One region of the Clostridium sp. DJ247 genome, then DNA from elsewhere that is predicted to be linked to it. Evidence: riboswitches for the same ligand, from Rfam matches in the RefSeq annotation. Region 1 holds a riboswitch; the other holds the start of a gene.

Region 1 (7,711 bases):
TAGATTTACTTCTTTCTACCTTTGAAAATGCTGTGCAAAAAACTAAAGAGCTTGAAGATGCAAATAATGAACTTAAAAGAGCAGTTGATATTATAAAAAAACTTGAAAAAAACTACAGAGCAATTCTTGAAAGTAACACAGATGCTTTACTAGTAATCAATGATCATAAGGAAGTGTTATATCTTAACCCTGCAGCAAGTAAGTTACTGGGTGAAGAATACAAGCAATTAATATATAATATTGTTGATTTTGACGAAATTGAAAACCTCACTAAGGAAGTTACAATAACATATGTAGATAGAGCACCCGTTATTGGAGAAATGTGTATTACAGAGACGGATTGGGAAGGTAGAGATGCTTATCTTTTGTCTATTAGAGATATTACTGAAAAAGTAAGGTTGCTTGAAAAATTAAAAACCCAGTCTGTTACAGATGAGCTTACAGCATTGTACAATAGAAGAGGATTCTTTAATTTAGTAGAACACAAAATTAGTTTTGCAAAACGTAATAAAAGAGAAATGTTATTATTTTTTATAGATCTTGATGGATTAAAATGTATTAATGATACCCTATCCCATGATGAAGGAGATCGTGCCTTAATTGGTACATCAAATATTTTAAAAAATACTTTTAGTGAAAATGACGTAGTAGCTAGGATAGGTGGAGATGAATTTGCTGTTTTATCTATAGGTGTGGGTGAACATGATGCTAAAGAACTTGTAAATAAGCTAATAAATAATCAGAGGAAATTTAATGAAAAAAATAACTATCCTTTCAAGGTATCTATGAGTGTAGGAGTTGCATATTTTGATCCTGAAAACCCTGTAAGTATTAGAGAACTAGTTACAAAGGCAGATAAGCTAATGTATGAATGTAAGAAAAATAATAGAAATAATAGAACACAACAACAGTATGCCTATTAGATGTAGGCATAAGTAAAGCACTATACATTGGTTAACTTTAGATTTATAAGTCTTAATATAAGAATAATAATAGCATTTGTAATATAATAAATAAAATAGTATCTTGTATAAAAAAATAATTGACTATAACAATGTAATTTGGTAAACTAGTTAATATGTTAATAGAGATTAATAAGTGAATATGCGTATAAACAATGTGGTACAGAGGCCGCGGTTGTCATAAGTAATGTATATTTATTCGTTAAATATACATGAAAGGGTCATCCGCCGAAATATATAGGTTTTGTAAGCTTATATATTGGGACTATGCTTAATAAGTATAGTACTGTCTTTAGAAGATTGCCCAATTTTCTAAAGGAGTGCTTATCACGTTGGGGCAAAAGGTGATGTTTAAATATAACAGTCATGAGTACCTTTTGCTCATGGCTGTTTTTGTTTTGTTAAAGGAAAAGTTATTTAATGATTATAATTTTAGGAGGCATTATATATGTGTTTATTTGAAGGATCAGGAGTAGCTTTAATCACTCCATATAAAGATAACGGAATAGATTATGATAAATTAGGTGAATTAATAGATTGGCAAATAGAAAATAATACAGACTCTATAATAATTTGTGGAACTACAGGTGAAGCTTCAACAATGACCGATGAAGAAAGAAAGAGAACTATAGAGTTTGCAGTTAAAAGAGTAAATAAAAGAATACCTGTTATAGCTGGAACAGGAAGCAACAATACTGCTTATTCAATAGAATTGAGTAAGTATGCAGAAGAAGTAGGAGCAGATGGATTACTTTTAGTTACGCCATATTACAATAAAAGTACACAAAGAGGAGTTATAGAGCATTTTAAAGCTATAGCTAATAGTGTAAAATTACCTATTATTCTTTATAATGTTCCAGGAAGAACGGGACTAAATTTACTTCCTAAAACTGTATTTGAGTTATCAAAAATTGAAAATATAAAAGCTGTAAAAGAAGCAAGTGGGGATATAAGTCTGGTAGCTGAAATCGCTAGATTATGTGGCGAAGATTTTTATATTTACAGTGGAAACGATGATATGACAGTTCCAGTGTTATCCCTTGGTGGTAAAGGGGTAATATCAGTAGTTGCAAACATATTACCTAAAGATACTCATAATATGGTTAAAGAGTATCTAGCTGGTAATGTTAAAGAAGCAAGAAAGTTACAGCTTAAAATGAATGGATTAATAAACACACTATTCATAGAAACTAATCCAATTCCAGTTAAAACTGCAATGAATCTTATGGGTATGAATGTTGGACAACTTAGGTTGCCACTAATTGATATGAGTGAAGATAATGCGAAGATATTAATGGATTCTATGAAAGAATATGGCATTGTATTAAGCGAATAGAATAGGTATAATATTACAAAAAACATATAAGACGAACTGTACTTAGTATAAACTAAATTATGAATCATAGAGGATTTTCATAGTAAAATATATTAAAATACTTATATATTTATATTTAATATAGTTAAATATAAAAAGTGTGATAACAGATATAGAATATATGCTGTTATCACACTTTTCCATGCTTAATTCGTAAGTAAATAATGATTGTGGATAAATTGCTGTTTGTATAATTTTTATAATATTATGAATTAAATTTAAAAATGTAGTAAATATAATATAAAAAACATTTACATGGCAAACAAACTACTGTAAAATGTTCGTCGGTAAAAAACAGTTGATTTTTATTTAAAGACAGTATAATATATAACATAGCGAAACATATATTGGATTTTTAAATTATAAAATCTTGAACAATATAAATTATAAGATTAGATCTTAACTAGGGCAAATCTACCAGTGGTAACAATACATTTTGGATTTTATAATATTTATTAATAATTTTATGATTAATTTACAAAGTACAATGGGGGGCTAAGAATGAATAATATAATTGTAGCAAAGTTTGGAGGAAGTTCATTAGCAAGTAGTGAACAATTTAGAAAGGTAAAAGCAATAGTTCTTGATGATGAAAAAAGAAGGTATGTTGTACCTTCAGCACCAGGTAAGAGATTTAGCAAGGATTATAAAATTACAGATCTTCTGTATTTATGTCATGCACATGCTCAAAATGGTATATCTATTGAAGATGTTTTTAAACATATAGAGGAAAGATACGTTGAATTAGCGAGAGAATTAGAGGTTAGAATAGATATAAAGCAACATTTAGATGAGGTAAAAAAGAAAATTGAACAGGGAGCTTCTGCAGATTATACAGCTAGTCGTGGAGAATACTTAAACGGACTTATACTAGCGGATTACTTAGGATATGAGTTTGTAGATGCAGCAGAGGTTATACGATTTAAAAAGCACTCAATCCTAGATTTAGAAGCTACACAAGAGGCTATGAAAGAAAGGTTGGCAGGAGTAGAAAGAGCAGTTGTACCAGGGTTCTATGGAGCATTAGCTGATGGAACTATAAAAACTTTTTCAAGAGGAGGCTCGGATGTAACTGGAGCTATACTTGCTAGATGTTTAGAAGTAGAACTTTATGAAAATTGGACTGACGTTTCAGGTTTCTTAATGGCAGATCCTAACATCGTAGAAAATCCTAAGCCTATAGAAGTAGTAACTTATACAGAGCTTAGAGAACTTTCTTATATGGGAGCAAAAGTACTTCATGAAGAAAGTATATTTCCAATTAGAGATTTAGGTATTCCTATAAATATAAAGAATACTAATAGACCAGAGGATAAGGGAACACTAATTGTAGATGATAAAGAACCTATAAGCTATAGTGGAACTATTACAGGTATAGCTGGTAAGAAAGGTTTTACAGTTATAGCAATACATAAAATGCTAATGAACCAAGAACAAGGATTCTGTAGAAAGCTACTTGCCATATTAGAAGGCAATGGAGTATCCTTTGAAAATATGCCTGCAGGTATAGACTCTGTTTCTTTAGTAATCGAGGATGCTCAACTTGAAGATAAATTAGATAGCGTATTAGAACAAATTAAAGCTCAGTGCCAACCAGATTCTTTAGAGGTTTATCCTAATATGGCACTAATAGCTACAGTGGGAAGAGGAATGAATAGAACTAAGGGTACATCATCAAAAATATTTAGAGGACTGGCTGAAGGTGATGTTAACATCAGAATGATAAATCAAGGTTCTAGTGAAATAAATGTAATTGTTGGTGTTGAAAATGATGATTTCGAAAAAGCACTAAGATCTATATACAAAGCATTTGCAAATTAATTTCCTATATAATAAAAGGGGGTAGAATTTATGGAAAAAGTTAAAATTGCATTATTGGGTTTAGGAAACGTTGGTAAGGGTGTTTGGAATATACTGAATGCTAATAAAGAAGCTATAATGAAGAGAGCAGGATATGATATAGAAATAGCAAAGATATTGGTAAGGGATATAAATAAAAATAGAAGTGTAGATGTGCCAGAGGAACTTTTAACTACGAATGCAGATGAAATATTCGAAGATGATAGTATAAAGATTGTAGTAGAAGTTATAGGTGGATTAGAGCCTGCTAAGGAATATATTTTAAACGCTATAAGCAAGAAAAAACATGTAGTAACTGCTAACAAACTTCTTATTGCAACTAACGGACAGCAAATTTTCAAAGAGGCTGAAAATAAAGGTGTTATAGTAAATTTTGAAGCTAGTGTTGCTGGAGGAATACCTGTAATCCACGGTATAAATGAAAGCTTGACAGCTAATAAAATAGAAGAAGTTATAGGTATAATTAATGGAACTACAAATTATATCCTTACTAAAATGACTTTAGAGGGTATGAGCTTCGAAGCAGCGCTAAAAGAAGCACAGGAAAAAGGTTATGCAGAAGCAGATCCAACTTCAGATGTAGAAGGATATGATGCAGTTTATAAGCTAGCTATTTTAACTACACTGGCATTTGAAACTGAAGTGGATGTAAGCAATATATACAGAGAAGGAATAACTAAAATACAATCTGTAGACATACAATACGCTAAAGAACTTGGATATGTTATAAAACTTTTAGCTATTGTTAAAGAAGTAGATGGAAAACTAGAACTTAGAGTACATCCTACAATGATTCCAGCAATTCATCCATTAGCAAATGTTAATGACTCATTTAATGCTATATTTATTAAAGGAAATGCTGTAGGAGACTTAATGCTTTATGGAAGAGGCGCAGGAGAACTTCCTACAGGTAGTGCTGTGGTTGGAGATATCATATCTGTTTTAAGAAATGATAGAGATGGAATAAATGTTATACCTAAACATTATACTGATATAGCTGTTTCTAGTATGGATGATGTTAATGCAGAGTATTACTTAAGAATCACAGTAAAAAATGTACCTGGTGTTTTAGGTAAAATTACTACAATATTTGGTGAGAATGAAGTTAGTATATTATCTTTTATACAAAAGCCTGAGAAAAAAGATCTTGTATCTATAGTTTTTGTTACTCATGATACTAGAGAAGGCAATGTTAATAAAGCTTTAGAGCAAATCAGAAACTTAGAAGTAGTAAATAAAGTTGAAAATGTAATTAGAATTGAGAATTTAAGCTAAAAAGTTTTAATAGAGTAAGGTATATTAAATATAGTTAATAAAAAGTCTATGATATAAGTATTTATACCATAGACTTTTTACATTATTTTAAATTTACTACTAACTATATAGGGCTCCTAAGCAGAGTTTATTAAAATACTATTGAAAGATTCCAAATTTAGCGAAAAATGCAAGAAAAGAAAAAAAGTCATTATAAAATTTAATTGGTAAATTGTTTATACCAATGCGTATATGATTATAATGTTAACATAACTAAATTTTTATAAGAGAGGTAAAATAAAATTATGAAAAAATTAAATATAGACTTAGAATTACTTGTACAGTCATTTTCTTTTAATGATTATGATTTAGGCAAGGAATACCTAGACACACATACAGGAGATATTATTAACATTCCCAGTGAATTAAACGGTGTAGTTCAAGGTGAAAATGGAGAAGAAGATCTAGAAAGTTGGCAAAAGGATTTATTAAAAGATGCCTATTCTATTAATAATGATACAGATCAGCGCTATATCATAATACCTAACATTGAAGAATCCTATTTTCATGATGTTATGGTTAACTTTTCAAAGGAAGAGATATCTTCTGAATATCTAAAAGAGGAACTATTAAATGCATTGGAAAGCAGTCAACCTACGAGAAACTTTAAGAATATAATATTTAGTTATGAAGAAGAAACGGATAAATGGCAAGATTATGAGGATGAAAAGGCTAAAGAATATGCTGTAAATTGGTTAAGTAATATAGGTATTGAAGTAGAATAAGCAGCGCTAACTTCTACAAACGGTGAATTGTTATAGGGTTCCGTACAGGAACCCTATGGAATTCTCTTTAAGTATTTTCTTTATAAATCATAACCTAGTTTTTGAGCACGATAGTAGCAAGATACAAGTCCAGCTACATCATATCTAGCATCATGAAAATCAACATGGCTGCAATTAAAAAGTTTCTTAGCTCCTTCAAAAACTATATTTTTATTTACTTGAAGAAAATCCATAGTTTCTTCAAGTCTAGGATTTTTTAATTTACCAGTTCTTGTTTGGGCTTTAACTATAGGTTTAAAGTATTCCATAGTACAAAATAACTGTAATGGCATCCAATTATATGTAGTATTTATTCTGTTAAATTCTGAAGAAACAAACTTTTCATCGAATTTTATATTATGAGCAATAAGAATGCCTCCACTTAAATCTTCAGCTACTTCTTTAGCTACATCTTTAAAGGTTTGTCCATTAGATAAAACCTTTAAATTCTCAATGCTAAACCCATGTACTGCTTCAGCAGAGGGTTCAATGTAATCAACAGCAAAAAAGAAATTTTTTGCAAAAGAAACCTTTTCTACACCATTAGCATTAGGCTCACAAACACAATATGTAAGTTGAATAATTTCACCAGGTTCTATTCCAGTAGTTTCTGTATCTAAAAAAACTTTCTTCATAAAAGTCACGGTCTCCTTATTAGTATAGTTATAGATACACACGCCCGAAATTTAACTTATACTCCGGGATATATTACCATGTTTCGTCACGTTAAATATTTTTAATTAGTCTAAAGCTTAAATTTAAGCAGAGAGCCAAAATCTATGATTTTGTGCGAATCGGTTAAGCAGACATACAAAATCTGTGATTTTGATATGGTCGCTTACTCTGTGAGTACTCCTCTGACGAAAGGAAGAGGAGTTTCATAATAATATAAAAGAACTTTGATAAACTCGTACCTCAAACATATCTAAAGTTCTAAGATTTTTTCTCAAATTTTCACTAAGACTAATAAAAAATATTTAAATGTGACTTCAACATTGGTAATATATCCCTACGTATAAGTTAAATTTAAGTTGTAGTTATCTATATGAAAATACTATAGAATTTTGTCTTATATAAAATTTTAGTGATAAAACATGCTAAATTTATGATATAATCTTTTTTTGTAAAAAACAATATTAAAATTTGTACAAGCTCATAGAATTCCATGATGAAAATTTAACTTATACATATAAATATTTTTTATTCTTAGTGAGAATTTTAGAAAAATCTTAGAACTTTAGACTAATTAAAAATATTTAACGTGACGAGGGGTGGTAATATACCTGGTCGTATAATTTAAGTTTTTGCTAGGAAACCTATAAAATGATCACTTTTAGCATTATAAGGAGGTAGCAACAGTTGTTAAAAACTATGACAAAATATGACTTAAGCTAACAAATTGGCAAGAAGTTGTTAGCCACATAGTATAGTTTAAA
Region 2 (7,711 bases), on a different contig from region 1:
TAAGTACTCCTTTAAAGACTGATTAGTAAGCCACAAATATCCAACTAAGTTTCCGCTATCTACTGTAGATATATATCTAGGATAAAGTGGCTGTTTTGTTTTAGTGTCATACCAATTATAATAATGCCCGCTATATTTCTCTAAGGATTCCATGTTATTAATTATAGTATCAATTCTTTCCACTAACTCTAAAATACCTATATAACCTAGGTCAAAGGCTACCAAGTTAGAAGTAATACCCATACCCATATTAGTAGGAGAAGTTCTAGTTGCAATACCATTGCTAGGATCTTCTTGATAGTTATCTGGTGCAAGCCAATTATTTTCTTGTGCTACAAAATCCTCAAAATATGCCCAAGTCTTCCTACATAATCTTCTTAGCAGCGTTTTCTGTTCACTGTCTATGTCTTCTTTCACATCTTTTATATGTCTGCTTATGTTATAAGCAATCCATGGACTTAAAAACCATATTACACAAGATGGAAGCATTAGTATCACAGTCTCTTCAGAATTTCTTAGAGCCATAAATATTATAAATACACTTATTAAGCTGCCAATCCACATAGAGGCTAAAAAATCTTTTAATTTTCGCCCTGAATTTGCTTCTACATCTGCCGCTGTTTGCCATTGCAAGAGATGTTTTTTACTAATAAATAATCGATACAAAGTTCTGACAATAGCATCAAGCATCAGATATGCTTGATAAGGTAAAAAACAAAATATTAAAAAAAACTGTTCAACAGCAATCTTCCAGCTGCTAATTTTTCCCGATAAACTTATTCCTCTGATTGGTGATACTACAATTTCCGATACGTCAAAAAATATGGGACACAGTAATGCAATAAAGGCAACTATAAGCCATTCATCTGGGTTTTCAAATATAATCAATGATACTATTACTAAGATTATAATAGATGGCGCTAAAAGACTTCTTCTCATGTTATCTACTATTTTCCACTTAGATAAACTATTCAATGGGCTCTTTCTAAATAACCAAGGAAGTAATTGCCAATCTCCCCTAACCCATCTGTGTAGTCTTTTTGAACTTGAATTATAATAAGCTGGGTATCCATCCACTAATTCAATATCTGTAACTAATGCAGCTCTAGTATATGATCCTTCTAGTAGATCATGACTTAATACTGAATTTTCAGGAATTTCATCCTTAAGTATACTAATAAATACATCTACATCATATATTCCTTTACCTGTAAAAATACCCTCATCAAATAAATCTTCGTATACATCGGATACAGCACTAGTATATAAATCCATTCCTGTTTCTCCAGAAAATATTCTAGAGAATAAAGTTTTATTAGCGCTTAAGCTTCCTACACTGACTCTTGGCTGCATTAGTCCATGCCCTCTAATCACCTTTTTCTTTGCGTTATCTACATAAGGTCTGTTTAGTACATGAGCCATAGCACCAACTAATTTTTTTGCACTATCCCTTGGCAGCTGTGTATCTGCATCTAAAGTTATAATATATTTAACTTTAGATAAATTATTTATATCTCCACTAATTACATTGTAACTTGTATCTTTGTCTCCTCTAATTAGATTATTGAACTCAACAAGCTTACCCCTCTTTCTTTCCCAGCCAAGCCAAATACCTTCTTTAGAATTATATTGTCTATATCTATTGAAGAAATAAAATATATCCTCTCCACTACTGCTATACTTTTCATTTAATTTTTTTACTAAACCTAGGGCTGTTTTCACTATGGTGTCATCTTCTTCCTCATGTTCTTTATCACTATCTTTAAAATCTCCCAATAACGCGAAATACAAATTTTCTTCTTTGTTTGCTAAATAATAAACCTCTAAATCATTTATCAGATTCTTAACTCTTAATTCTGCATCTAATAGTGTAGGTATTATAACTATGGTGCTGAACTCCTCTGGAATTCTACCTTTAAATTCAATCTTTGGAATATACCTAGGTTTCACAATTTTACTTATATTCCAATTAAAGGTAGATACAATTATTTCACTACAAGGTATTAAAATAATTAATGCTGCTATAATATATTTCCATATTACAGGAGCTGTATCATAGTAGAAACTTATGCTTACTATTGCTGCAGTTAAAACTATTGTTCCTAAAAGTATACTCCCTATATAAAAGCTAACATTTTTACTTCTAGCTTTACTGTCTATAGTATTTATTCCAGCTTCATCAAACTTTATCTTATTTTTTAAACACTGTACTCCATAGTCAACAATATAATATCCCACATGTTTCTTATATTCTTCTAAGCTATGGTTATTCATAGCATCTTCTGCACATTCAATAGCTTTTTTTGCTATAAAAGATTCTGGCATATTTATCTTTCTAGATAGTCTTTCTATATAATGTCTGTAATAATCCCTAGATTGAAAATCCATTTCTTCATATATATGTAGTGGATCTTTTCTTAAGATATTTTCTACATAACTTAATTTTTCAAAGCTATCCCTCCAATTTATAGCCTCAACTTCTCTAATACTGTTAATTGAGTTTCCTATAGATGCTTGGTATGATATTTCTTTCTGATGTTCCACAATAATTATTTTTTCTGCACTAGTTTCTTGACTATCTAATAGTTCATCTATCCACTTATAAACTATAGGATTTTCTACTCCATTATCTCTTATTACTTTCAATAACCTTTCAATAAGCTTAGGAGTAAAAGTTATTTGCTCTGCAGATAGTTTTTTAATTTCATCCTCTATTTTTTCATTAATGGAAGCATCTATAATTCTTTCTGCGATGCTGTCTCCTTTTTTTCTTTCCTTTTGAATAAAGACTATCCTATCTGTTATTTTACTTATATTTTGTATTAGCGCTATTTTAATCATTGCAGGAAGGGCCCATAATTCCCCACTTGTAAGCACAGTATTACTCTGGTATGAATTTATAAAAGTTTCTATAGTTTCTTCATCAATTTTACCATCAGTGTGTGCTACCAATTGTACAGCTAAATAATATACTCTTGGATAACACTTCATGCTACCTTTACTTATGACAGGAAGCTTCTTATAATACTCCTCTGGCATGTTGTGTCTTATATCCTTATACTCCTTTTGGATTAAATAAAGATTATCTAGAAGCCAATCCGCAGCTTGAATAACTTCATTTTTATTTTTAGCTTCTATATCTAGGTAGTCATAACCATCAAGTATTTTTCTGTAACTGGAATCTAAACTTTTTATTAACATCCTCCTGCAATTTGTTCTTTTAGTTACCTTAGAATAATTAGATATCTCAATAGCATGCTTTTTGAGTTCCTCCTTATTTATTTTTAAGCTTGGAACTTCCTCCATTATGTTTTCTTCATCTCTTTCGTTTCTATTAGGTATTATATAGACAGCCGCTATCAATATAATTAGTGCCAATAATATAATATAAAGCATAAAAATCCATCCTTTCATGTAAAAAGAATTCGTGCTTAGATTATTATTCCCACTATAAAGGAAAATATAAATATTAATATAATAAAAATACGCTGTGCAGAAAACTCTACACAGCGTATTTTTATTATATTAATATTTCATTTTCTATAACTTCTTCAAAAGTCTGTCTTCTACAGATTAAAGTGGCTTTTCCTTCTTTCACCATAGCTACAGCAGCTTTAGGTATCTTATTATAGTTGTTTGACATAGAGTATCCATATGCTCCTGTAGCTAGTACTGCTAATATATCTCCACTTTTAGCTTCTGGTAATTGCACATCCGTTAATAAAATATCTCCAGATTCGCAACACTTTCCTGATATAGTGACAACCTCTCTAGAGTTGTCCTCAACTTTGTTAGCTATAATACATTCATATTCAGCATTATATAATGCTGGTCTTATGTTATCAGTCATACCACCATCTACAGATACATATTTTCTAACATCTGGAATATCTTTTATAGACCCTACAGTATATAGAGTAATTCCAGCATTACCAACTATAGATCTTCCTGGTTCTATAGCAAGTGAAGGCAATTTTATATTAAGTTCTTTCGCTACTACTTCAGCTTTATCTAGTATAATTTTACAAAAATCTTCTAGCTTTTTAGGCGAATCCCCTTCTTTGTAATATATACCAAAGCCTCCACCTAAATCCAATTCTTTTACATCATATCCTGTTTCATCTTTAATACTTTTTACTATAGAAAGCATTATTTCTACTTCATCTTCATAAGGCTGAGTTTCAAATATTTGAGATCCTATATGGCAATGAAGTCCCATTAGTTCAATATTTGTCAGTTCTAAGGCTTTTTTTACTGCATCTGTAGTATTATTATTTAACACAGTAAATCCAAACTTCGAATCTATTTGACCTGTTTTTATATAGTCATGAGTATGAGCTTCTATACCAGGTGTTATTCTAAGTAATATTTTTTGTTTAATACCCTTTTCTTTTGCAATAGCATTTATCTTTTCTATTTCATAAAAATTATCTACTACAAATCTTCCTACTTGAAGATTTATTCCCATCTCCATTTCATCTAGAGTTTTATTATTACCATGAAAATATACTTTATCCATTGGGAAACCACTTTTCCAAGCTGTATATAGTTCTCCTCCTGAAACAACATCAAGGCATAAACCTTCGTCATTGATAACTTGGCACATAGCTAAAGTTAAAAATGCTTTTCCTGCATACGCAACTCTGTTAACACCCTCTTCTACTCTAAAAGCCTTATAATATCTTCTACATTGATCTCTTATTAATTCTTCGTCCATTACATACAGTGGTGTTCCAAATTCCTTTGCTAAATCTACTGTGCTTACTCCCCCTACATACAGGGTATTATTTTTAATTTCCATACTTCCGGTTGTTCTCATGCTAGATTTCCTCCTTAAAAAATACTATAGATTGAATTCATTGGCTACTATATTTATTGCTTTTAATTTATCTTCCTGTTTAATGGCACAGGTAATTCTAATTTCAGAAGTAGTAACCATTTTTACCTGTATTTCATTTTCACTAAACAGCTTAAACATTCTTGCTGCCACCCCTGAAGTAGTTTTCATTCCAATTCCTACTATTGAAAACTTTGTTATATCTTCATCAATAGCTATTTGCTCTGTATCTTTACAATATTTTTTTACAATTTGTAGACCTTCATTTAAATCAATTTTTGGAATAGTAAAGGATAAATTAACTTTATTATTTATTGGTGCTGTTTGGCTAATCATATCTATATTAATTCTCTTACTTGCAACACTTTCGAATAAATTTGAAAGTGTGTTTATGTTATTCGGAATATCCTTTATTGTTATAGCTACATCTTCATCGCTTGTTGCTAACCCTGTTACTGGTTTACCTTCCATATTCATATTATCTACCCCCCTAATAACGGTTCCTTTAGTATCACTATTACTTAATCCAACATATATTGGTATGTTATATTTTTGTGCAAGTTCAATAGATCTGGAATGCATTACCTGTGCTCCAAGACTTGATAACTCTAACATTTCTTCATAATCTATTTGTTCTAACTTTTTTGCTTCTTTATATTTTCGTGGATCAACGCTATATATTCCATCAACATCTGTATATATTTCACACACCCCATGAAGATTTACAGCTATAGCAACAGCCGTAGTATCAGAGCCACCTCTTCCTAAAGTTGTAATGTTTCCTTCATGGTTAATTCCTTGAAAACCAGCCACTATAACAATTTTCCCTTCACTTAAACTCTTCTTTATATTTTTTCCATCTATGCTTTCGATTAATGATTTACCATATTGTCCAGTAGTTTTTATTCCAATTTGGTATGCTGTATAGCTTACTGCGTCGTGACCTAAGCTCTTAATAGCCATAGCCAGTAATGCACTTGATATCATTTCTCCAGTAGATAGAAGGGCATCTAACTCTCTTTTATCAGGATTGTCAGTAATTTTATTAGCCATATCTATCAAATCATCCGTAGTATCTCCCATAGCAGAAACTACAACTACAATACTATCTCCTGCAAGCTTCCTTTTTATAACAGTATCAGCTACCATTTTTATTTTATCTATATTTCCAACAGAACTTCCACCATATTTTTGGACTATAACTGCCATAATATCACTCCTAAAAATTTCATATATTTAGAAACATATTCTTATAAAACATAAGTGCAGCAAAGGAACACCTCTGCTGCACAAAAAATTACATACGCAACGTCGTGTACCTTTGTAGCTCTCCACCTTCGTTAATAATTCAAATAAATCAGTAACGAAACTTCTCTTTATAATTTAAGAAAAGCAAGCACTCATTATAAAATCAAAGATTTTATATATGTACTTAAGTGACAACCTTACATATATTATATGCAAAGCCAGACAGTAGTTTCGCCAAACTACTCTCTTCGGCTATAATTCCTTTCCTTGCTCCTCACAGTCCGCCGACTAAAAACAAGTACTATTAATTACAGCACCTCTACCCTAGGTAGTATCCTCTATTAAATTATTTTTAGTTTATCATAAATGCATAGTCATTTCAACATTTATTTATAGATAACCGCAGCTTAAATTTAACTTATACGTAGGGATATATTACTAATGTTGAAGTCACATTTAAATATTTTTTTATTAGTCTAGTGAAAATTTGAGAAAAAATCTTAGAACTTTAGATATGTTTGAGCATAGCGAGTTTATCAAAGTTCTTAGATTTTTCTCAAATTTGAACTTTAGACTAATTAAAAATATTTAACGTGACGAAACATGGTAATATATCCCGGAGTATAAGTTAAATTTCGGGCGCGTTTATTTATATTCAGCACTCTTATGCTCTATAAAATTCGCTAAAAGATTTTAGTGAGTATACATAATCCTTAACTCCGCATAGCTCCCTAATAGAGTGCATAGACAGAATAGCCATTCCCATATCAACTGAATTTATATTTACATGACTAGAAGATATAGGCCCAATAGTAGATCCCCCTCTTTCATCAGAACGATTTACAAAGATTTGTACCGGAACTCCCGCTCTTTCACAGATACTCCTATATATAGCACTAGAAACACTGTCAGAAGTATAACTTTGACTTGCACTTACTTTAATTATTGGTCCCTTATTAATTATAGGTCTATTAACAGGATCACTCTTTTCTCCATAGTTCGGGTGAAGGGCATGACCTAGATCAGCAGAAATCATAAATGAGTTAGATATTGCTCTATAATAATCCTCTTTGTTAGTACTTTCACTTAAAATAATTCGCTCCAGTGTGCTTGATAAGAAAGGTGAATCCGCTCCTTGTTTTGTAGTACTTCCAACTTCTTCGTTATCAAAGCATACCATGACATTAGTACTTTCTGCAGCTTCAGCTCCAACTAAAGCCTTTATTCCTGAATATACTATTGATAAGTCATCTAGTCTTCCACTTGATATAAACTCATCATTAAGTCCCATGATACTTCCTTTTTCAAATTCATATAGAAACAGATCAAAATCTAGTATGTCACTCTCTTCCACATATAGTTCTTGTGCTATAGTTTTAATTAAATATTTTCCTTTTTCAAAGTTTTCGTTTACTAATGAGAGTAACGGTAGTATGTCTTTTTGTTTGTTAAGTTCAACTCCGGAATTTACGCTTCTATTCATGTGTATTGCCAAATTAGGTATTATCAAAAGTGGTCTGTTTATGTTTATAAACTTTATTTGTGGATGAAAAGGATCCTTACTCTTTATTGTAACTCTTCCCGCTATGGACAACGGTCTATCCAGCCATGTATTTATTATAGGCC

The links. A riboswitch is a leader RNA that binds a small molecule or an ion and turns the genes downstream of it on or off. The one in region 1 is predicted to bind lysine.
Region 2: another riboswitch for lysine. It lies ahead of HGI79_RS05240 (aspartate kinase); the one in region 1 lies ahead of dapA (4-hydroxy-tetrahydrodipicolinate synthase).

Annotation. Positions count from the first base shown of each region.
Region 1 is NZ_JABAIW010000035.1:8,930-16,640, forward strand. It holds gene HGI79_RS14305 (diguanylate cyclase) at 1-923, shown strand, start outside; lysine riboswitch at 1,118-1,295, shown strand; gene dapA (4-hydroxy-tetrahydrodipicolinate synthase) at 1,411-2,298, shown strand; gene HGI79_RS14315 (aspartate kinase) at 2,839-4,158, shown strand; gene HGI79_RS14320 (homoserine dehydrogenase) at 4,189-5,472, shown strand; gene HGI79_RS14325 (UPF0158 family protein) at 5,757-6,236, shown strand; gene HGI79_RS14330 (3'-5' exonuclease) at 6,317-6,910, opposite strand.
Region 2 is NZ_JABAIW010000008.1:70,302-78,012, forward strand. It holds gene HGI79_RS05230 (GH36-type glycosyl hydrolase domain-containing protein) at 1-3,396, opposite strand, end outside; gene lysA (diaminopimelate decarboxylase) at 3,521-4,819, opposite strand; gene HGI79_RS05240 (aspartate kinase) at 4,844-6,046, opposite strand; lysine riboswitch at 6,220-6,415, opposite strand; gene HGI79_RS05245 (M18 family aminopeptidase) at 6,750-7,711, opposite strand, start outside.